DNA from 2 places in the Marivirga tractuosa DSM 4126 genome. Region 1 is predicted to be linked to the other one. Evidence: riboswitches for the same ligand, from Rfam matches in the RefSeq annotation. Region 1 holds a riboswitch; the other holds the start of a gene.
What was found. A riboswitch is a leader RNA that binds a small molecule or an ion and turns the genes downstream of it on or off. The one in region 1 is predicted to bind thiamine pyrophosphate.
Positions count from the first base shown of each region.

Region 2: linked by a shared signal. The riboswitch ahead of FTRAC_RS11635 (class I SAM-dependent methyltransferase) and the one ahead of pnuC (nicotinamide riboside transporter PnuC) in region 1 are both predicted to bind thiamine pyrophosphate.

Region 1 is NC_014759.1:3,888,949-3,900,633, reverse strand. It holds gene bshA (N-acetyl-alpha-D-glucosaminyl L-malate synthase BshA) at 1-348, shown strand, start outside; gene FTRAC_RS16545 (sterol desaturase family protein) at 441-1,064, shown strand; gene FTRAC_RS16540 (NAD-dependent epimerase/dehydratase family protein) at 1,068-1,874, shown strand; gene FTRAC_RS16535 (NRDE family protein) at 1,934-2,683, shown strand; gene FTRAC_RS16530 (vWA domain-containing protein) at 2,812-3,909, shown strand; gene FTRAC_RS16525 (P-loop NTPase family protein) at 3,920-5,443, shown strand; gene FTRAC_RS16520 (tetratricopeptide repeat-containing sensor histidine kinase) at 5,483-7,246, shown strand; gene FTRAC_RS16515 (TerC family protein) at 7,296-8,048, shown strand; TPP riboswitch at 8,090-8,184, shown strand; gene pnuC (nicotinamide riboside transporter PnuC) at 8,183-8,788, shown strand; gene FTRAC_RS16505 (AAA family ATPase) at 8,785-9,291, shown strand; gene FTRAC_RS16500 (T9SS type A sorting domain-containing protein) at 9,330-11,685, opposite strand, start outside.
Region 2 is NC_014759.1:2,752,265-2,763,949, forward strand. It holds gene FTRAC_RS19815 (hypothetical protein) at 756-926, opposite strand; gene FTRAC_RS11605 (hypothetical protein) at 1,136-1,756, shown strand; gene FTRAC_RS11610 (hypothetical protein) at 1,783-3,183, shown strand; gene FTRAC_RS11615 (elongation factor G) at 3,399-5,390, opposite strand; gene FTRAC_RS11620 (hypothetical protein) at 5,592-5,795, opposite strand; gene FTRAC_RS11625 (HXXEE domain-containing protein) at 5,785-6,345, opposite strand; gene FTRAC_RS11630 (DUF3179 domain-containing protein) at 6,377-7,546, opposite strand; TPP riboswitch at 7,956-8,049, shown strand; gene FTRAC_RS11635 (class I SAM-dependent methyltransferase) at 8,094-8,819, shown strand; gene FTRAC_RS11640 (AIR synthase-related protein) at 8,819-9,883, shown strand; gene FTRAC_RS11645 (thiamine phosphate synthase) at 9,880-10,506, shown strand; gene FTRAC_RS11650 (Trm112 family protein) at 10,534-10,833, shown strand; gene FTRAC_RS11655 (hypothetical protein) at 10,917-11,685, opposite strand, start outside.

The DNA of each region.
Region 1 (11,685 bases):
GAAGAGGTTCTGTCGGTAAGTGACTTATTTTTAATGCCTTCTGAAAAAGAAAGTTTTGGTTTGGCAGCATTAGAAGCAATGTCATGTGAAGTTCCAGTTCTATCATCTAATGCTGGTGGAATACCTGAATTAAATATTGACGGAGTTACTGGTTTTACCTGTAATGTCGGAGACGTTAAAGACATGACAGAGAAAGCATTATACATTTTAGCTGATGAAAATTTAGATAAATTTAAAACTGCAGCACTAGAGCGCGCAAAGAAATTTGACATCACAAACATCCTTCCGCTTTATGAAAATTTTTATTTTAAAATACTGAAAAAAGAACTCGCTGAAAGGCCTTCTTAGCATTACTTGTTGAACAATTCTTGAGCTTGGTCGTTAAAATCCGGTAGTTAATCGATGAACAACTTTTTTTGAAATTGTCATTTTTAATAGTTATGGATATAGCACAAGACAGAAAAATAAAGGGTTCAGGAACAAAAAATCTTTTCGAGAACCCACTACTTGAAAAACTGACTAGAAGTCATTTTTCAGTACCTTTAAGTATTTTAGCTGTAATTTCTATTTTACTGGCCTATTTATCTTTCACTAGATTTAATATTGGGGTAACGTCATTTATACCCCTCTTTATTGCGGGCTTTTTCAGTTGGACATTAGGTGAATATCTCATTCACAGATATGTCTTTCATATGGACGATGATAAAAAATGGAAAAGATGGATTACCTACACTTTTCATGGAATTCATCATGAGTATCCGAAAGATAAGGATAGAATTGTGATGCCACCAGCAGGTGCAATTTTAATAAGTAGCATTATTTTTGGTGGATTTTGGCTAATCATGCAGAATTATGCTTTTGCTTTTGTACCAGGTTTCCTAATTGGTTATTTGGCTTATGCCTTTGTACATTATGCCATTCATGCCTATCAACCTCCCAAAAATTTTATGAGGTGGCTATGGATTTACCACAGTATTCACCATTACAAGCACCCTGATAAATACTTTGGAGTTTCATCTCCTATCTGGGATTATATTTTCAACACTGTTCCAAAAAGAAAATAATTAATGGCATCAGTTAGCATTTTAGGTTGCGGTTGGCTAGGACTTCCTCTTGGAAAAAAATTAATCGCTGAAGGATATGAAGTAAAAGGAAGTACAACCAGCACTTCAAAAATACCCAAACTGGAAGAGGCCGGAATAAATGCTTTTACCATTGATTTACCAAATAAAAGTTCAGTTTCTGAATTCTTTAATTCTGAATATTTAATTATTAATATTCCTCCAAGAACTTCTAAAAAAGGTGTAGATCATCATGTGGAAAGTCTAAAATCAATACTAAATAAGATTCCACTTGGCCAAAAAATAATTTACATCAGCGCTACTTCTGTATACCCAAAAGTTGATTATCCAATTGATGAAGAACATGAATTAGATCATAATTCAGAAAGAGCAAAAGCCCTTATTCGAGCAGAGGAATTACTACACAATCAGTTTAAAGATAAATTGACCATTATTAGATTTGGGGGGCTATTAGGTTACGACAGGATACCTGGAAGGTACTATTCAGGCAAAAATGTCGCGCAACACCAACAAAAAGTAAATTATATCCATAGAGATGATGCAATAGGAATAATTGAAGCTGTCCTTAAAAAAGAAAAGTGGTCTTTTATATTCAATGGAACCGCTCCCTATCACCCAACTAAAAAAGAAGTATTCCTGAAGAATGCAAAAGATTTTAACTTCGAAGCTCCTGGTTTTGAAAATAAAGAACAAGAAATGACGAACCGAATTATTGAAAGCCCTAAAATTGAATTTATTTTAGATTATTCATTCATTTACCCTGATCCAATCAATTTTTTTTATACTAATTAAAGAAATGACTTTTTAAAGATTTGATTATTTAGTATCATTCGGAAGTTTTATAAAAAGCCATGTGCACACTAACATATTTACCACTTTCTGAAGAGCAATATATCTTAACTACTAATCGTGATGAGAGTCCGGATAGAGGGTTGGCGGGATTTCCTTCTTACCACCATGTTGAGGGTAAGAATATTGTATTCCCTCAAGATCCAAAGGCTGGAGGCACTTGGGTTGCTACTTCTGATAATGGGATTAGCGTATGTCTATTGAATGGAGCTGATCAGCCCCATGAGTTTAATCCGCCATACAGAATGAGCAGAGGACTGGTGGTGATGGAAGCCATAGAATGTATTAAGCCAGATGAGTTTTTCAAAAACTATGATTTCACTGATATAGAACCCTTTACCATGGTGGTGCTTTTTCACGATCCTGAGTTAAGAATACTCGAATTCAAATGGGATGGTAAAAATACTTTCTTAGTAGAGAAAGATTCAGAAAAACCGCATATATGGGCTTCCACACAGCTCTACACTAAGGAAGCTGTTCAAAATAGAAATGAATGGTTTGAAAAATGGCTGAAGGACAATAGAGAATACACGGTTGAAGCAATAAGAGATTTCCACAGAAATGCTGGGTCTGGTGACTTGATGAATGACCTTGTGATGGATAGAGGAGAGGTAAAAACCGTTAGTATTACAAGCATCTGCTCTTTGAAAGGCGTAGTTAATATGACTCACCATAACTTGCTAGAAAATCACAAGCAAGAAATCAGCTTATCGCAGCATGTGAATCAGGAGTTTTCTCACCATATCTTGTAAAATACTTTACTTGTATTGAATTCTTTCTTTTAGAATTATCAAGTCTTCAAAAATGTAAAGTTTTATAAGACCATAAATTTATCCTTATTACAGTAACATTCATCTTCTCAATTTAGTTAAGAGAGAATATGTTAGGTTACAGATTTACAAAGTATTTAGCTCATAAAGATTTATCGGATACCACTTTTGATCAACTATTCAATGTATTCAACGAATTATTGATCATTACGGGTGGTGATGTTAGTGAAGCATTAAGTTGGCTGACCAATATTGACAAGCAATATAACATTACTGATGGGCAGTACGGAATGGGCGACTTCATTGAAGATTTAAAAAACAAAGGATTTATTTCGGATAAAACGCCAGATGGTTCTTTTGAAATAACAGCCAAAACAGAGCAAAATATTCGTAAAAATGCACTAGAAGAAATATTTGGCAAGCTAAAGAAATCAGGAAAGGGAGAACATAAAACTAACTTCACTGGATTGGGTGAAGAACCAGGAACGGACAGAAGAAACTACGAGTTTGGTGATTTGCTTCATCAAATTTCTATGACTGATTCGCTGAGAAATGCACAAATCAATCATGGGTTAGGTGATTTTATGCTGACTGAAGATGACCTAGAAGTGGTAGAAAGCGAATACAAAACACAAACCTCTACTGTGCTGATGATTGATATCTCCCATTCTATGATATTGTATGGAGAAGACCGCATTACACCAGCCAAAAAAGTAGCTATGGCTTTAGCCGAACTCATTACCAAAAAATATAAAAAGGACACACTTGATATTATAGTATTCGGAAATGATGCCTGGCAGATTCAGATAAAAGACTTACCCTATCTGCAAGTGGGGCCTTATCACACCAATACCATAGCCGGATTAGAATTAGCTATGGATTTATTGCGAAGAAGAAAAAATAAGAACAAGCAGATTTTCATGATAACAGACGGGAAACCAACCTGCATGAAACAAGGCATCAAATATTATAAGAACAGCTTTGGTCTTGACCCGAAAATTTTAAACAAAACACTCAATTTAGGCGCTCAGTGCCGAAGATTGAATATACCTATAACCACTTTTATGATTGCCTCCGACCCTTATTTACAGGAGTTTGTAAAAGAATTCACAACCGTAAATAACGGAAATGCATATTACAGCAGTCTGCAAGGATTAGGCAACTTAGTGTTTGAAGATTACAAGAGAAACAGAAAAAAAAGATATTGAAAATAACTTTATGAGCTACGAGAAACTCACTACGCAAGATAAATTAAAAATTACCACCCTTAAAGATTTAATGAAAAGCGGTTATCAGCCCAAACCCGTCAAGGAAGAACTCCGACAGAACCTCATCAAAAAAATGAAGGCTGGAGAAAATGTTTTTGAAGGCATTTGGGGTTATGAAGATACGGTTATTCCTGATATACAAAGAGCAATTCTGTCGCGTCATAATATTAATTTATTAGGCTTAAGAGGTCAGGCAAAAACCAGAATTGCTCGGATGATGACTTTATTGCTGGATGAATATGTTCCAGTTTTAAAGGGTACAGAACTCAATGATGACCCTATGCAACCACTGTCGCGACAAGCACAGGATATCTTGGAAGAACAAGGGAATGATGCCCCAGTGGCATGGATGCATAGAGATGAGCGCTATACTGAAAAATTAGCTACTCCCGATGTTTCAGTTGCTGACCTGATTGGAGATGTTGACCCAATCAAAGCAGCTACATTAAAACTTCCTTATTCTGATGAGCGCGTGATACACTACGGGTTAATTCCTCGTTCACACAGAGGGATATTTGTGATCAATGAATTACCTGATTTACAAGCTAGAATACAGGTAGCCTTATTTAATATTTTACAAGAAGGAGATATTCAAATCAGAGGTTTTAAATTAAGGCTTCCTTTAGATTTACAGTTTGTCTTTACTGCCAATCCTGAAGATTACACAAACAGGGGCAGTATCATCACACCATTGAAAGATAGAATAGATGCGCAAATTATCACTCATTACCCTGAAAGCATTGAAATAGGACGAAAAATCACAAAACAAGAAGCTGCTATAAAAGATGAGCAAAATGAGGTGGTGGAATTAAATGAGCTATCCAAAGACTTAATTGAACAAATTGCTATAGAAGCACGAAATAGTGAGTATATAGATGAAAAAAGTGGAGTTTCTGCCAGGCTGACCATTTCAGCTTACGAAAGTTTGGTCAGCGCAGCAGAACGAAGATGTTTAATCAACAAAGAGCAAAAGGTCTATGTAAGAATGTCTGATTTTTCAGGTGTTGTGCCCGCTATCACAGGAAAGGTAGAATTAGTTTATGAGGGAGAGCAAGAAGGACCAGGCATTGTTGCTCAAACTTTAGTTGGCAAAGCCATCCGATCGCAATTTGATCACTATTTCCCAAATCCGGAGCAATTAAGAAAAGATAGGGAAAAGAAAAATCCTTACCGACCAATCAGCAAATGGTTTAATGATGGTAAAAAAATTGACCTCTTCCACGATGACAATGAAAGCGATTACAAGAAAAAATTAGATAGTATTCCAGGTTTAAGGGATTTGGTCAAAACACAGCATAAAAAGCTAAGCGAAAAGGAGACCTACTTCATGATGGAATTTGCACTTCATGGCATGGCTGAATATAGCTTATTGAGTAAACATGCATTAGCGAAGGGACATAGCTTTAAAGACCTATTAAGCAGTATGTTAAATTTTGAAGATTCGTCCGATCAGGATGATGATTTTAATATTTAATTGTATATTTGGAATAGAACCATTGAATTTAATATTAATTTGAAGATAGCTGACAACCTTATTGGGGAGATACAGGATTTGCTTGCTGAGGCTTATAAGATTTCTAAAGAAAGTATTCCAAGTGCTATAAGCTTAACTGAAAAAGCACTCTTTAAATCCCAAAAAATAAAAAGAAAAAACGCTATTCATGCAGATGCATTAAATCAGCTATCTTTATTACAACGCAAAAATAAGGAATATGCTACCGCTAAATCGCTTGCTGAAAGAGCACAACTAATCTCTAAAAAAATCAACTATGAACGAGGAAAAGGTGATGCCAGTTATAATACTGCTGTAATACTGACAGAGCTAGAAAAATACAGTGAAGCATTACCTTTTGCGACCGATGCTGTACACTATTATGAAAAAATAGAAGACTATAAATTTCACACCAAATCATTATGCCTTTTAGGTAATCTGTATGAAGGTTTTCACGATTTCAAAAATGCCTTTTTAGCATACAATGAAGGGCTTAAAGAAGCTGAAACGCATCAAAACAAAAACTTAATTAGCGATATATATTTAAGCCTTGCGGGTATCAATTTAAAAACTAACAAGGTATCTAAAGCTTCTCAGTTAATAGACAAATGCATTAAACTAAAAGAGGAACTCAAGCAGCAAGAGAAACTTGCCAGCGCATACTATTTAGCAGGGAAAATAAAATCAAAAGCAGGAAAGCTGGAAAAAGCTGGAAACAGTTTTACGATTGCTTTATCACAGTTTAAAGAGTATAACATGCAGTCTGGGATGGTGGACAGCATGGAAAAGCTAGGAGGTATTTACTTCAAGGAAGGAAAAATTAAAGAGGCAATAGACTTGTTGGAAGAGGCAGTACAAATTGCTGAGAAAAGAAGCTTGAGAAATAGTTTATTTAAGTGTCATCACCTTCTCTTTCAATGCTTTAAACCTGTAAACACTTCAAAAGCACTTTTTCATCTGGAGGAATACGTAAAACTGAGAGAAGAAGAAAATCACAAGTACATTAAAAATATAGTGGATGGCTATGAAGTGATATCCCAGATGGAAGATTTGGAGAAAGATGCTGAAATAGAACAAGAAAAAGCCTCCATAATCGAAAAGAAAAACACAGAATTAGATTCATTTTTTTATAGAGTTTCTCATGATTTAAAAGGTCCTATTGCATCTCTGCTAGGATTAAGTGATTTAGTGGACAAGGATATCAAAGACCCCGATGCCAGGCATTTCTTCAAAATGTATGACCATCAAATCAGGCGTTTAAACATGATCGTGATGGAGCTAATCAACATCACTGAATTAAATTATCGGGATATTAAGCTTACGCCAATCAATTTTTATGAAATAGTTGATAATTGCATCTCTGCATATGCTTATTTGCCTAATTACTCAAAAATAAGTTTTACTATAGATATAGAAAGTAATCTATATTTCAGATCGGAGTGGTATATTATTAATACCATCTTGCAAAACCTGATAGAAAACAGTGTTAAGTATATTGACATAAATAAAAACCAACCTAAAGTAGATGTGGTAATCTATAAACGAAAAGATCATATTTTCCTTAAAGTAATAGATAATGGTAAGGGTATTGAACCCGAACACCACAATAAAATATTTGGCATGTTCTACAGAGCAAGCGAAGAGGGGACTGGAACTGGCTTAGGATTGTTTATACTCAAAAGAGCTATTGAACGTTTGAAAGGCGATGTGACATTTGAGAGTCAACCTAATGTAGGCAGTACATTCATTGTAAAAATCCCTATAACCAAAGAAGAATCCAGTTAGATTTTTTACTTGATTTTAAGTTTTGATCATACCATAAAGATTTAGAAAAATGGAGGCACTTTTAACAGCCGATGGACTAATCAGTTTATTATCTTTGACCTTAATGGAAGTAGTTTTAGGGATAGATAACATTATATTCATATCAATCCTATGTAATCGATTACCTGAAGATCAGCAGAAAAATGCTCGTAATTTAGGCTTGGTTTTGGCTTTATTGATGAGAATTGCCCTCTTGTTTGGTATCACTTGGCTGGTAGGTTTGACAAAACCGCTTTTGACCTTATTTGAATTTGACTTTACCTACAGAGATATAATTCTGATGGCAGGTGGATTATTTTTGATTTATAAAAGTACCACAGAAATCCATCATAAACTGGAAGGAGAAGAAACAGATGTAAGTGAATCTCCAAAAATAAGTGGATTTACATCCGTAATTTTCCAAATTATCTTACTGGATATAGTCTTTTCTTTTGATTCCATCTTAACTGCAGTTGGATTGGTAGATAGTGTAATGATAATGATTGTCGCTGTCATCATTAGTATAGGCATAATGATCTTAGCAGCAGGTAAAATAAGCAGTTTCGTGAATGCGCATCCAACAGTCAAAATGTTGGCTCTCTCATTTTTATTATTGATTGGCGTGTTGTTACTAGTGGAAGGATTCCATGTGCATGTGCCAAAAGGCTATATATATTTTGCCATTTTCTTCTCATTATTGGTTGAGCTCTTAAATATGAGAATGCGAAAGAAAAGTAAAAAGGAGAGTCAGGCAGTACAGCTCAAAGAACGATTCAAGGAATAAGCTCATATTTTGCATATTGAAATTCAACTATTACCTTAGCGCCATCAATTAAGGGGTGCCTCAAAATAACGGGCTGAGAACATACCCTGGACCTGATCCTGATAATGCAGGCGTAGGAATCAATGATTTAACAGATGGAAATTTTAAAAGAATTATATTTTGGCCTTCTGAATATGGGATGGCTGGAAGGACTCGGTGTATCCTTCGGTATTTTATATATCTATTTTGCTGCCAAAGAAATGATCTGGTGTTGGTATGCCAGCTTAGTAAGCGTTAGTATCTATCTGGTAATCTGCTACCAAGTTCAGCTATATGCCGAAATGGGCTTGAATTTCTACTATTTAGGCACCACTATTTATGGTTGGTGGCATTGGAGAAACCCCAACAGGAAAGAAAAGGAATTACCGATCTCCAAAATGAAGTTGAAGGAACATGGCATATTCATAATTGCTGGCATTCTTTTCACTTTTGGACTTGGTTACTTTTTGATAGAAAAGACAGATGCACAACTTCCCTACTTAGATTCTTTCACCACTGTTTTTAGCGTATTGACTACCTTATTAGTAACTAGGAAAGTATTAGAAAACTGGCTCTACTGGATCGTTATTGATACAGTAGCGGTTTACATTTATTTCCAAAGAGAATTATTCCTAACTTCCCTCCTAATGGCAGCTTATGTAATTATAGCAGCTGTTGGATATTTCAACTGGCGTAGGCTTTACCAGACCAAATACGCATGAAAAAAATTGCCATCATAGGACCAGAAAGCACTGGAAAAAGTACTTTAACAAAAGGCTTAGCAGATCACTTTCATGAACCTTTTGTTCCTGAATTTGGAAGAAAATATTTGGAGGAAAATGGCAGTCAATATGAGAAATCTGATCTACTGAAAATCAGTAAAGGCATACTTGAAGCAGAGCAAGAGCAAGCCAAAAATGCCAAGCATTTCTTATTTTGCGATACCGATTTGATTATGATGAAAGTTTGGTATGAAGTGAAATATGGAGAATGTCATCCTTATGTCTTAGATAAACTATCTCAAAAGCCTTATGACTTTTATTTGCTATGTGCCCCTGATCTCCCTTGGGAAGCTGACCCATTAAGAGAAAATCCTAATATGCGAGAAGAGCTTTATGATCGCTATCAACAGGAGTTGGTGAATTATAGATTTGAATATGGCTTGATTTCAGGAACCAAGGATCGAATAGAAAAGGGAATTGAAGTGATTGAGAAAATTAAATAAGGAGAGTAACTTTTAAATACTCTCCTTATCTCTTAAATCTATCTTTTAATCAGCTTTTGCTGAGCTCTGTAGCTTTCAGTTTCCACCGTAATAAAGTAAACCCCATCGTTTATTTCATCTAATGGAATTTCTAACTTTTTCTCCTTTTGGAAGTCATGTAATCCATTGTAAATGGCTTTTCCCGTCAAATCAGTAATTACTACACTACTAAGTCCCAGGTATTCATCCCCAGTGTATTTAAGGTTAAAATCATTACGCACTGGATTAGGATAAGCTTTAAAACCGACAGCTGACAATCCCCTGCGGTTTGAAGTAAGTGCTATACCTTCCGAAGCCACACTACAGAATTCCGTAGCTACTTCAACTGAGTAGACCCCAGACCTATCTATCGAAATGGATTGGGAAGTAGCACCATTAATAGGTTCACCATTAAAGAACCATTGGTTTCCTTCTTCATAATTAGAGCTCAAGCCACTTTCAGTTAAGGTAATGATTGCTGGCTCCATATTTTCAATATAAAGCGTTGCAGTATCTGATTCTATACTATCACCTTCCGCTTTGAGTATGATTGAATAGTAATCAGTTGGTAAATTCTCAGGCAATGAGAAACTGAAGAAATTATCGTTTAAATCTATCGCCTCCACTTCTAACCTTTGTTCATTTCCTGAATTATCTAAAAGCAAAGCATTATAGTTAAACGATTCATTAAGGTTTCCTAAGGCATTTTCAAAACTGAATTCTACTGATTCGTCTACACAGCTCTTAATTGTATCTTGGTTTAAAGCTACTCTTGCCTTCACGTATATTTCATTCGAGAAATATTCGCAGTTGGCAGCTCTTTTTGAAGCGTAGTACACTCCTTCTCTACTGAGTTCTAAGATGGAATCATTCGCTTGTGAGATCAACCCATCATTTCTGAACCACTTTAAATTTCCAGAGTCATTGATAACCAATTTATCATTATTCCTAGCAATTTCAATTTCTTGAATTGGCTGAATATTTAGTGAGTCTTTATAGATTCTGTAATCAGAGCCAAGTTCAGGTACCATTGAAAAATAATGCATTCCTGAATCCAACTCTTCGGGTAACCTCACTATAATAAAACCATTCTCCTTACTTAGTACATCCAAAAGTGTACTATCACTCATGTCAAAAGAATTTGAAATAAACGGAAGAGCTGAATTATCACCTTCATTGATTCCAGTGTAATTGTAGTGGATCTTTATATCTGCTCCCATACAAATCTCATCTCCCTCCATATAATAATTACTTGCTAATGAGAAATCATCTATTCTATAGCTCCCATCTTGTGTTCGGAAACTACCTGTTAAGGCATTTTCATTTACAGCTCTACCGCCAGAATTCTCTTGGTAATTATAAATAGCAAAGTGATATTCAGTTGACTCCTTCAATCCTTCTAAATAATAGTTCATGTTAGAATAATTATTTATTTGGTAAATTTTACTTCCATCTTCAAGACTATCTAATTGAGAAAAGTCTACATTATAGCCCGAAGTAGTAGAAAACTTAATGCTATCTGTAACCGAGTTTAAATCAACTGCTCCATTTTCTTTGATCAAGATCAAGGCTCCTTTGCCTTCAGAATCTTGAAACGTGAAGTTCGTTTGTGTAGCTTCCCGGTCAAAAGTTGAAAAGTTTTGTGGCAATTGGTTAGGAGGATTTGGCATCGTATAGAATGAAGTCGAAACTACATCAGAACTCATATAATTAGGGTCTTCTCCTTCTCCTTGATTAAAACCAATGGCCAAAACAGCATATCGGGTATTCGGTTCCAGATTGCTTAGGATTACATTATCATCCTCTCCGTTATAAATGAAGTAGCCCTCCGTATTTGGACGAAAAACATCACCAAAACCGAAATCCGAATTAGCTTTAAATGTAAATCCATCTTTAAACAAGCTACTTGGAGTAGAATATCCGCCTTTTATGGCAGCTAGTAATGTTTTATTGCCATCTCCTTTAGTCCATGAAATTTTTGCACTGTTAGTTTTTATTGAATCAATAGTTAAATTAGAAGGTTCTACTAAAGGCTCTTCAGCAAGAGCACCCGCAGAAACAGAGGTTAAAAAATGCGTTGAATAATCATAAATATATCCTCCTCCAGAACTATTATAAGTTTTTAAAGTAAGTGCACCACTCGCACTTTCTGATTGTATATACCCTTGAACAAGCTTCTCAAAAACTGAATCACCTCTTCTTAAATTTTCTGAAAATACTATAGGTGCAGATGTATCAGTACCATCATAAACTACTAAATCCACATAAGATGACTGTGGTGTACCATGCTTAAGCGTCAGCATCACTTTATCGCCAGGATTTTGAGGCTTTAATGTCACGTAATTAGGCACCCATGGATGGGAAGACCCTCCCCCA
Region 2 (11,685 bases), 1.1 Mb from region 1:
TGTTTGGACTCAAAAACTAAACATTACATTTTAATTTTTAAAACTTCTGGCTAATTCTTCTCATATAAGGTCGTTCCGCTGAAACTTAGTTTTTATGCTAATTGTAGATTCTCACCTCCATGATCTTTCCTCATTTTATGCTTACAGACAGATTGGTTAAACTAAACGAAAATCTAGAAGCATCATATGCTAATGTGTACATTACCTTTGCCCCATCGGGGACTGAATTATGGTAATCAGTTGCTACAAGCTATAACGTAGCTCCGTAGGAGCGGCCTTATGATACGCAGCAGCCCATCCATTACCTTTAGATCGTGCATCTTCCTCATAAGGTCGTTCTGCTGGAACTTAGATTATGAGCCAATTATAAAAGCAAGCAAGAAATCTCACTGCAAAGATGCTTCATCCTGTTTTACTGGCTACTAGATTAGCTAAAGCAACATTTGGTAGCATTATTTGTAAACCTGTGCCCAATCCTAGCCCCATCGGGGCGGACATATGGTAATCAATAGCTATATACTATAACCTAGCTCCGTAGGAGCGGCCTTATTATTAGGTAGCAGCTGAGTCTGTAAATTGATCGTGCAGTTCACAGAAGGTCGTTCCTACGGAACTTGGGTTCTCTTCACCTGATTCTGTTACCGTAAGGTCGTTCCGCTGGAACTCAGCTTTTGTACTATTGCTAAAAAATAAAAAAAGTCTCACCCCATCATCCTCTCATCCGCCTTAAAAGCACCGCGCATGTGCAAAATCCATTACGATTCATCAAGTGGTGAAACGCCTTTGTAGGGACGGATTTTTTCTTCTGTTAGTGTGGTTTTTTCATAGCCCTCCAAGCTGAGTTTTAATCTTCCTTTGCCTGAAGTGGTGGCATTGAATTGGATGGCATAATCCATGGCTTCTGCTACGGCAACTCGACCTTTCACTTAGTTCAAGTCTGTTTGTACTAATACTGGCTTACTTATTTTTGAATTTAAAACAGCACAGCCAGATGCTTGTACTTATTCTAATTTTATTGAATATAAATAAAGCGCTTAAATAATAGGGTAAAAGTTTGAGGTTTGATTTTTAATACATTAGTTTTAAATTTTACGTTAACCGTTACTATTTTTTAAAGATTAAGTTTCTCATTTAAATGAAAAACCCATTCCTTACGCTATTAATTTTTGCGTTATTAATTTCTAGCCAGAATCTGCTCGCTCAAACGAATATGATTTCTTTTAAGACTTATTTTGAGTCTCCACTGGATGAACAGAAAGACTATTTTAATACCGCCACGGCTCCTACGCTAGGCTATTATTCTTTAGATTCCTACAAAAGAAAAACTTCGAAGTGGGGTGTTGAGCTAGGTTTTAGCAAGGCAGGCCCTGCTACAGACACTGTGCTGATAGACTCTGATAACAATACAGAAAAAAGAGTTTACAAGCAATTCCAATCTATCAATCTCCAATTATCAAAAGGTGCTGACTTTGCTTTGACTTCAAGGTTCTATTTAACCTATGGATTACAGTTCACCTTCAGATATGTTACTTATGATTACAACATAATTAAAAATAATTATGTCAATGAAGAGAGCATTTTGCAGTTCAGGGCAGGAGGAATGCCGAAAGCAGGTCTAAAGTTTAGAGTATTTAAGGAAATGTACATAGGACTAGAAGCCTTCTATTTACTTTCTATTAACAGCGCAGGAGAGTTTGGAGAAAACACATTAAATAGTTATGCGGGTATATCACCCTTACTATCAGTCAAATTTTAAAATCAAATAAACAACCCCCAATGCAAATGAGATATCAAAAATCCACATTACTAATACTGTTTAGCTTATTCCTTCTTTTCAAGCTGTCAGCTCAGGATGTAGAAAGAGTAAAATTAAATACAGAAGGACGACTTCTTAAAACCCTGCCTGTTGAAAATGGTGTTGCTTTCGTTACCATTAAGGGAATGAATATTAAAATCATCCGTTATGGAAATAGCTTAGATAAGGAATGGAGTAATGATTTAGATGTGGCCTATAGAGATATTCGTATCCCCCTTATCGAGACGGTAGCATCTCCATCAGGAAAATTTCTTTATACAACTCAGGTTCATTCTAATGGCTATCATGGCAAAACACACTATATTAGTAAGTTAGACACAGAAGGAAAGCAAACGAAATTTGAAATAGAAGGTAGGGACGAACTGGGAAAAGAACTTCAAACCATATTCTGCAATGATGACTATTTTTACTATTTAGCTACAGATAATGGTCACCAGAAACATGACAGAAAGAAAAAAGATGAAAAACTTATCCTTAATTCATTTGGTGCTGATGATTTTTCCTACTCTAGAAAAATATTAGATTTACCTCCTGTAGAAGGCGAAGAGGAAATTTTCTGGGAGTTTATCGGTCATACAAACTCAGAATTTTACGTAGCTTCTAAGAAAGTTGATTATAAGAATAATTTTTCCGAGGTAAGTATCATCACATTTGATAACACAGGTAATCGTAAAGGCAGTATTACGCTAAATGTAAATCTTGACGAGGCCTTTATTAGACCCGCGCGGTTAGATAAAACTACTGCTCAAATTTACTCTGATCAAGCTAATTTAGATTACACTGTTAATCCTCAGAACAGAAATATATATCCAACGGAAGGTGGTTACACGGGAGTTGACTTTAAGGGTAATCACTTTTACCTATATGGTTTACTTGGTCCAGACAGATTTAGAAACATAGGAGCAAGGTTTGAAGGTGCTTACGTGATAAAGTATGATCTGAATGGGAACAAAATCTGGAAAAAAGAGCTGACTGATAATACCGAGATGATCAATAATAAGCATTTCAATAAGCACGGCACCCCTGGTATGAGAGGCCTTTCATTTAATGTATTACCTGATGGTACAATCAATTATAGCATTAGTGTTGCACAAAGATTGTCGGCTGCTATGTTCAAATTTGTAATCAGTCCTGATGGGGCTAATGCAAAAGTGGAAAATATAGACAATATGAGAAAAAGCTCTAAATCTAAGCTTGCCTTATATTACGATGATTCCAAAAATCACGGAAAGCAGTTTATTAAAACCACTGATATAGGGAATGATGAAGAGGCCTTATTTGGGAACTTTCTCTACGATAATTTAGAGGTTCTCTATCAAATTGGCGGTAAAGGTCTATTAATTAAAGACATTTACCTTCTTAAATAATTCTATAGCCCCTACTGATGTTTTAAGTAGGGGCTTCTTTTGATCAATTAATTCTAAATATTATCTAGCGAATTACAAAATTAGCTTAAGGTAGACGCCTCTACTATCCTATTGCCTTCCATTCTGGCACATGGTTCAAGGATCGGCTTTGTTCAATTAGGTAGTTCCTTATATCGGTCAGTCGGTTCCAACCGTCAGACTGAGGGTGGATTGTTTTAACCCATCATCCTCTCATCCGCCTTAAAAGCACCGCGCATGTGCAAAATCCATTGCGATTCATCAAGTGGTGAAACGCCTTTGTAGGGACGGATTTTTTCTTCTGTTAGTGTGGTTTTTTCATAGCCATCCAAGCTGAGTTTTAGGCGACCTTTTCCAGAGGTGGTAGCACTGAATTGGATGGCATAATCCATGGCTTCGGCTACGGCAACTCGACCTTTCAAAATGAAAAATTCTCCATCGAAAAGAGGACTTTCCAAAGTAGCTCGCATCTGGCTTAAATCGCTAGAAACCGAACCAAGATAATCCTGATGGGCTTTGATTTCAAAGGCATACATGGGTTCCAAAAGATCAGTACCTGCATTTTCCAATCCTCGCATTATACCCATTGGGGTTGCTAATAAAAAGTCACCCGGATTCGAGTGCACATTATGCTCTTCGCCTTTGATCAAAGTAATCTTGATATCGGTTACTTCATAGCCATGCAGTCCTTGTTTCAAGGTCCACGGAATGGCGCGTTTCACTTCATTAATATATTTTTGACTGATATCGCTAGTGCGAACTTTGTTTTCAAAGTTTACACCACTTCCCGCTTCTCCTGGTTCAATCATGAAAGTCATAATCGCCCAGCAAGGTTTCGGCATCCAGTAGCGGACAAAGCCTTCGGCTGATTGAGCAGGTGTTTCTTTGTAAATCACTTTAGGTGGAAGGAATTCTGCTTCAATTTCCCACCTTTGGCTCAGGCTGTCTTTTAAGACTTCGGTTTGAATAGGCCCCAGAATTTTGATGTGAAACTCTCTGTCTTCCTTAAACCATTTAAAATCTAAAATGGGATCTTCCAGATTAAGAATCTCTAATGCTTCTCCTAACTTTTGATAATCTTTATCTTCTACGGCTTTTACCTCCACCGCCAATACGGCATTACTGATTTTTGAATAGGAATCCGCTAGTTTTTCATTGCCCAAAATATCTCCTGCCAAGATTATGTCAGAGGTAGTGATCAAACCGATTTCTCCCTGATTGAGCTCTGCGACTTGTTCCAATCCTCCCGCTTCGGCTTTAAATATTTGGTTGATTTTAATTTCTTTGCCCATCTCCTGGGAAGGAATGCTGTCTTTGGTTTTTAGCAAACCGCCATAAGATTTGATATAAGCGAGTCTTCCGAGTTTATCGTGGAATTCAACCTTAAAAACCTTGGCAGCAGGATTACAAAAATAATTTTGAGGAGTAGAAATCAGCTTTTCTAACTGATCTAATAACTCATAAATCCCAAGCCCTAGTTTAGCACTTCCAAAAAGAACAGGATGAAGACTGCCGTTTTGAATATGCGGCAAGGCTTGCGCCAAAATAGTGGACATTTCGCCAATATTTCCTTCCAGGTATTTTTCCAGAAAAGCTTCATCACATTCGGCTAGGTTCTCTAGAGAGCTATCAAGAATTGCATGATCCGTATGATTCCGGCAAGCTTCAAAAGGCATGACTTGAATTTGCTGGGAATCCGATAAATCAGGAAGGTTTAAAGCAAATAGTTTAGCGCCTAATTCTTTCTGAAAATCATTAAAAACCTGCTCTGGAAAAACACCATCTCGATCGATTTTATTAAAGAAAATGATGACGGGGAGATTACGCTCTTTCAGATTTTCCCATAAATTTAAAGTGTGCGCCTGAACGCCTTCTTTAGCTGAAACCACTAAGATCACCGCATCTAAAATGGAAAGTGACCGATCCACTTCTGCCGCAAAATCAATATGACCAGGGGTATCGACCAACTGGAATTGCGTTTGTTTCCAGCTGAAATTTACGGAAGCTGCCTTAATGGAAATTCCTCTGCTTTTCTCCAACGCCAAGCCATCTGTGATGGCAGAACCTTTATCCACACTCCCTTGTGCTTTAGTCGCACCAGCCTGGTGCAGCAAGCACTCCGTCAATGAAGTTTTGCCCGCATCTACATGGGCTAATATTCCTATGGTTAGTTTTCGTTTTGCGGACATCCGCTTGCAAACTTATCATTTTGCTTAGAATTTATGATGGGCTTGAAGAGAATTTTGTATTGAGTCAGGAGACAGTTCTAGCAAATAAGCACTATTGGGGATGTCAGTCAACTAATCTCATATATGTAATAAGCACGAGGTACTAAGCAGCGCGATTTCCCAACTTCTCATTAAAATCCTTCAATTTAATTGATATTCCCCTTAGTTTTTGTTTCGTGGTGTTTTGTTCCTTCTTCCTTGGTCAATTAATAGATAAATGGCAATAGAAAGCATCACAATTCCTATGGCAATAATATTGGATAGCATGCCGGCATGAGTATCGACACCAGTATGAGCCCAAACGCTTGCTGGCCTATTGAGGAAAATAATTAAAATAAATAAGTAGACTGGTTTGCTAAGTTTCATTTCTTAATTTTTTAGTCTCTCTGAGGGTGATTATTAATCCATACCATGCCGGAATGAGTGGTATGGCTGCGGTAGCTACACCTGCGGTATATTGCCATTCTCCATACAAAATGAAGGGAAATATAAAATGAGTCAGTTCAGCAATCGTCATGGCCACAAAGAAAAAGGCAAGAAAATAATAGCCAATAGCCCATTCCTTTATAATAAATATGGCACCCGATACCCACATGATAGGCGCAAAAAATGCCGCAAAAGTTAACAAACCTTCTTGAGTAACTTCTTGTCCGCTTAGCTGAGAAGCAATTTTCTCAAAACCAAAAATGTATTCTTCATACACATGAATTATAAAAAAAATGATGGTCAGCAAGTAGGCTACAATCACTTTTGAGGTGTCAAAACGGTATTTATATCCGGTTTTCAAGTATAAAAGAAAACCTCCAGCACTTGCACCCCCAATTACTATGGGACCAATTTTTCCTGCAAAAAGATAGGTGATCAGACACAAGAAAATAATAAAGATGCCTGGACCAATTATATCTAGATGTTTCATAACAACTCTAATTTATGTGTCTATTTTAGTATTAACTTTTCAATCTAATGAGCTTCGATTGTTCATGAAATTTAATCCATGAAAACCAATATTCATCTGAAATAGCAATTGGTTCCAAATCTGCTTTCAGCTCTCCAGAAATATATTTTCCTCTGATATTCCACTTTGTATTGCTGTTTGCATCCCTTAATTCGTTACCGTCTAATCTTATTGCTAGCTTTTGAGCTTTCAAAGTATTTTTGTACGCATTTACTGTTTTTCCAGCCCCTATTAGGACAAATCCGTATTCCTTATTCTCCACTACCTTTTCTGATAATACCTCCTTCTTTAAATAAACCAACCGGTCTTTTATCGAGCTATCCGTTATTCCAATTACATGAGTACGTGCAGGGAATGTTTTATCACGGTTTTTTGAGGCCAGCCCTGGAGTAGCTTCAGAAGCCACTAACTTTTTCCAAATACCCGGAATTGGTAATTCAAAATCCTTAAAATCTTTTTCGCTTACTTTAACGACCTGAGGCGATTCAATTGTTTGTTTAACTTCTAGCCACGAAAGAATTTGAAATGGGATCATGGTCAACTCATAAGGATGCAGCTTACCTATTAATGATTGAAAGGTAGATTGCTGGAAGAAAGTATTAGTCCTCACATCTGCCACTATCATATTGGCATTTTTAAATGAGCCTACTTTTAATGGTCCTATTGCCGTAACATCAAAAGGGATGATGCTTCTACACATGGCACAATAGGTTAGTGCTACAATTTTATCTTCAAAATGGTCATTGATGATGTGGTGGTGAATGACATAATCTAAGGGGTAGCACTTCGTAATGCCCTCATATTCAATCACGGCCATTTCCATTTGGTCATCAAGAGGTAGTTGATTAGGATCTTTCGCCATTGCTGGAAAAAACACAGCAGGAAATGCTTTCTCCTGATGCATTTTATAAGTTAAAACCAAGGCAAGTCCTGTGATCAATAAGGGGGCAATGACCCATAATGGCATTTCATTACTTTGGTAAAAAATTACGCCTGTCCATACTAATAGCCCTATAAAAATGAACCAATTGAGGGGCTTTCGTAAAAAATAATGGTAGTACAACCAACTTAAAGGAAAAGCTTCTACTAAAGCCATGTAAATGGCAGCAGTTCCAATTAATAATGATGCAATAGCCAATCCATAAAAAAATACTAATTCCATAAGCTTACTATTTTCGGCTCAAACCCAACTATTGGATTAGCACCGCATCTAAAAGTGGGCGTTTCCTTGAATGAAAATGTCCGATGCTCTACTAAATTTATTAAAAAATAGGGACTTCTGGAAGTGCTATCTGAAATCTATTTTCTTGGGAATGTGGTGTAAGTGATGATCTTTCAGCTAGTTACCTGATCATGAGATGGGAACAGAGCAATTTTTCAAGTATAAACAGTCCAAGCGTACGCTTGAACTAGATGGTTTCACTTTTATACAGCACAGGCGGACGCTTGCGCTAGGGCGGTCCAGCCAAACTACCATCTGGTTCAGGCATCCGCTTGGATCATTACCCTATACCTAAGGGATAAATTTTAAATGCATTGCGTAAGTATCTAATTATCCTTAGCTTCGTCTTATATTTTAAATGGGGTGCCAACTGAAGGGCTGAGATTATACCCAAATAACCTGATCTAGGTAATGCTAGCGTAGGAATTGTGAAAACCAATCGAACTTCATCTTCCCCTGCATCCCTAGATCTTAAATTCTTAGATCGATGACTCAAATTTCAAAAAAGGAAAAATTCGATGTCGCCACCGGTGAATTGCGCAATTGGCAAGGAAGACAGGAGTGGTTTTTTAATAGAGATGATACCGACCACTACGAGGCCTATTACGAAGGACCCTATAAGCGTCAGGAAGTTTGGCAAAAAAAGACGTTGGAAGGACTTATCAAGAAAGACAGCCGAGTTGAAAGCTTATTGGAATATGGCTGTGGTACTACCCGTTTCACCAGATGGTGGCATGAAATAGGAATTCAGGCTACAGGCGGTGATATTTCTCCTTTTATGTTGGCCCAGGGTGTTCATCTGTTCGATGGAGATCTTGTTTTAGCTGATTCCCATCATATGCCATTCAAAAATCATACTTTTGATGCGCTCGCCTTCATCACCACTTTTGAATATTACAAAAGACCTATTGAGGTAATCCGTGAAGCCGCAAGAGTAGGTAAATATGGAATCATTTTCGGAATGATGAACCGCAATACACCCAAATTAGTGCGAAGAAGAGTGCAGCAGTTATTTGGGCAGAACAATTATTACGTAACGGCTAACTTTTATACGCCCGCTTCTTTGAAAGAACTCATTGCTGAGGCGCTCCCTGACCGGGATTATAGCATTCAGTGGAATGCGACTGGCTTACCTAAGTGGTTTCCACGTCAGCAATGGAAATTACCTTATGGCGATTTTTTTGGTTTGTATGTACAATTTAATGATGTGTGATGGCGGCTTTTGATGATCAATATGGAAAAGTAGATGCTCAGGTCTTTAAAGAGGATTTACTGAATAAATGTGGGGCAAAAAGACCGGAAGTGATTTGCGGTCCGAGATTTGGCGTTGATACCGCCATAATTGAGTTGGGCAATGGAAAAGCACTGGCCACTTCCAGCGATCCGCTATCTCTGATTCCTTCTCTGGGCATGGAAATTTCTGCACACTTATCCGTGCACTTATTAGCCAATGATATGTCAACCACTGGCTTTGCACCTCAGTTTGCTCAGTTTGTGCTCAATCTTCCGGTCAGCTTGACGCGAGAAGATTTTAATTTGTATTGGAGTCACATTGATGCACTCTGTAAAAAATTAGGCATTAGTATTACGGGTGGCCATACCGGCCAGATTCCGGGGCAGGAATCTACCATTTCCGGAGGAGGCACTATGTTTTTGCAGGCTCCGAAAGATAAAATATTAAGCAGTAATAATGCAGCCATAGGGGATAGCATTATCATGACCAAACATGCGGCTTTATCATCTTCTTCGCTTTTAGCCAATGCGTTTCCTGAAACGGTCAGTCAAAAGTGCGGTGAAGAAATTCAGAAAATTGCCGCCCACAACTTTTGGGATCTTTCTGTAATGAAGGAAGCCTTAGCCGCCTCCAGCATTTTGGAACCGAACCAAGAATTGCATGCCATGCATGATGTAACGGAAGGCGGGATTTTAGGAGCATTGGATGAAATGGCAGATGCCTCCGGCTGCGGTTTCACAGTGGAATTGGATAAAATTAAGCTCAATGAGGAAGTGAAGCAGATTACAGATCTGTTTGAGATCGATCCCTTTATCTCCATAGGTGCTGGTTCTATGTTGATGGCAGTAAAGCCGGGACATGAAGACCGCTTGATCAAAGGCCTTTCTAAAGAAGGAGTTGAAGCTTGTAAAATTGGCGTTTTCAAGGAAGGTTCTGCAAAGCAAGTAGTGGATGCGAATGGCAAGCAGAGGTCTTTTACTTTTGATGGAGTGGATCCTTATTGGGCCGCATTTTTCAAAGCATTTCAAGCAGGATGGCAATGAAAAAACTAGCAGGACTTTATTTGGTGATTGACCCTAGTCAAGAGCATGATAGCTTGTTGAATAAACTTCATACGGCTTTGAAAGGGGGCATTGACATTGTACAGATTTGGGATCATTGGCCAAAAGCTCAGGACAAGGAAACGCAATTAGAATTTATAAAGCGAGCAAAAAAATTGACAAAGGATTTTCAAGTGCCGCTGCTCATGAATCAAGATTGGGAATTGGCAGTGGAAACAGGATTAGACGGTGTACATTTTGACCGACTACCTGCCGATTTTCCAAGTATTCAGCCCCAGTTGAAAGGCCAGTATATTGGCCTTACGGTCACGAATAATCTGGAAGAAGTGCAAATGGCTGAGCAAAACAGCTTGTCTTATATCAGCTTTTGCTCGGTATTTCCATCTCCTTCGGTTGACAGTTGCGATATTGTGCAGCCCGAAAGCATCAAGAAAGCAAAGGAAATCAGCAATATGCCCATTTTTCTTTCGGGAGGGATCAATCAAGAGAATTTCGAGCAATTGAAGGCCCTACCTTTCAATGGCATTGCGGTTATTTCAGGGATCTTAAATGAAGAGGACCCTGAAGCGGCTGCCAAAAAATATAAAGAAAAATTGCAGGATTAAGAATATAGGAATTGAGATAAAAAAATTATGCAAAGCAGACTATTAGAGAAAATGTGCTGCCCTTTTGATAAGGGTGATTTGAATATCAGTATTTTTAAACAGGAGGAGAACGAAATTATTGAGGGACTTTTGACTTGCTCAGATTGTCAGCGTTATTTCCCTATTATTTACGGTATTCCGATCATGACTCCTGATGAATACAGACAAAAATCATTGGAGGCTCCGGTTATGAAGAAGTGGGGATTGGAATTGCCTGCAGGGTACCAAAGTTTTCGCTTGGATGGGCCTACCACTGCAAGGGCTTTGGAGATGGGTGATAATGGATGAAAAGTGAGTAGGCTAAGTGAGCTGTTGTACTGCGAGATAATGGCAAGGACACACGCGACACGCGTGCATCAACGGGGATAACTTTATTCATTTTCTTGATACTCAAAACACGTTAAACAAGTTTCTTCACAATCATAGTCGTGTATTACGTTCCCTTTGCACTTATCTTCTACACAATCTTTTCTTATAACATTAAATTCAGCATCACAATTAATGCAATGAATGTTAGTAGAGTCAGGCTTGTTAGGTTTTAGGAAGGCCCATTTACTCTCTAAATAGCCATAGTCACCGTCAATCGTTCTTTTGCACTCAGGACAAAAATATGCCCTTCCTAATATGTCAGTACTTAGATATTTATTCAGCTTCTTTTTACCCAAAATGTCCAAGGCAAAATCTAAATGTTTATACGCTACTGCATATTCAATGTCCCAGTCAAAATAACCAAAAAGAGGATTTTCATAATTGAAACTTCTTGTCTCTAAAAACCAAGCGTCTTTACCAAAACAATAAGTATATGCGTTAAAGATATGGTCTAAAAGTTCCTTAGCCTTAATTGAAACGTTGTTAGCACCGTGAATAGCTTCGTTTCGTTTTTGTCTTACCGTTTCAATAAATTCAATAAACTCATTAGAGATTTTCTTTTCAGAAACTGCGCAGAACGTTGTAAGAAGTGCTTCGCCTGAAATTGTGTATAAACTGTCAAATTCTTTGTCTGCTCTTGACGGTAATGTAGGCCAATCCGCCCTTGTTTTTTCGATTAATAAAAGTGGGGTCGTTTTACAAATCGCGGATTTCATATAGGTTTCTATTCCTTGATGTAGAAGAATTAATGAAGTCCTTATAGTACCAGAA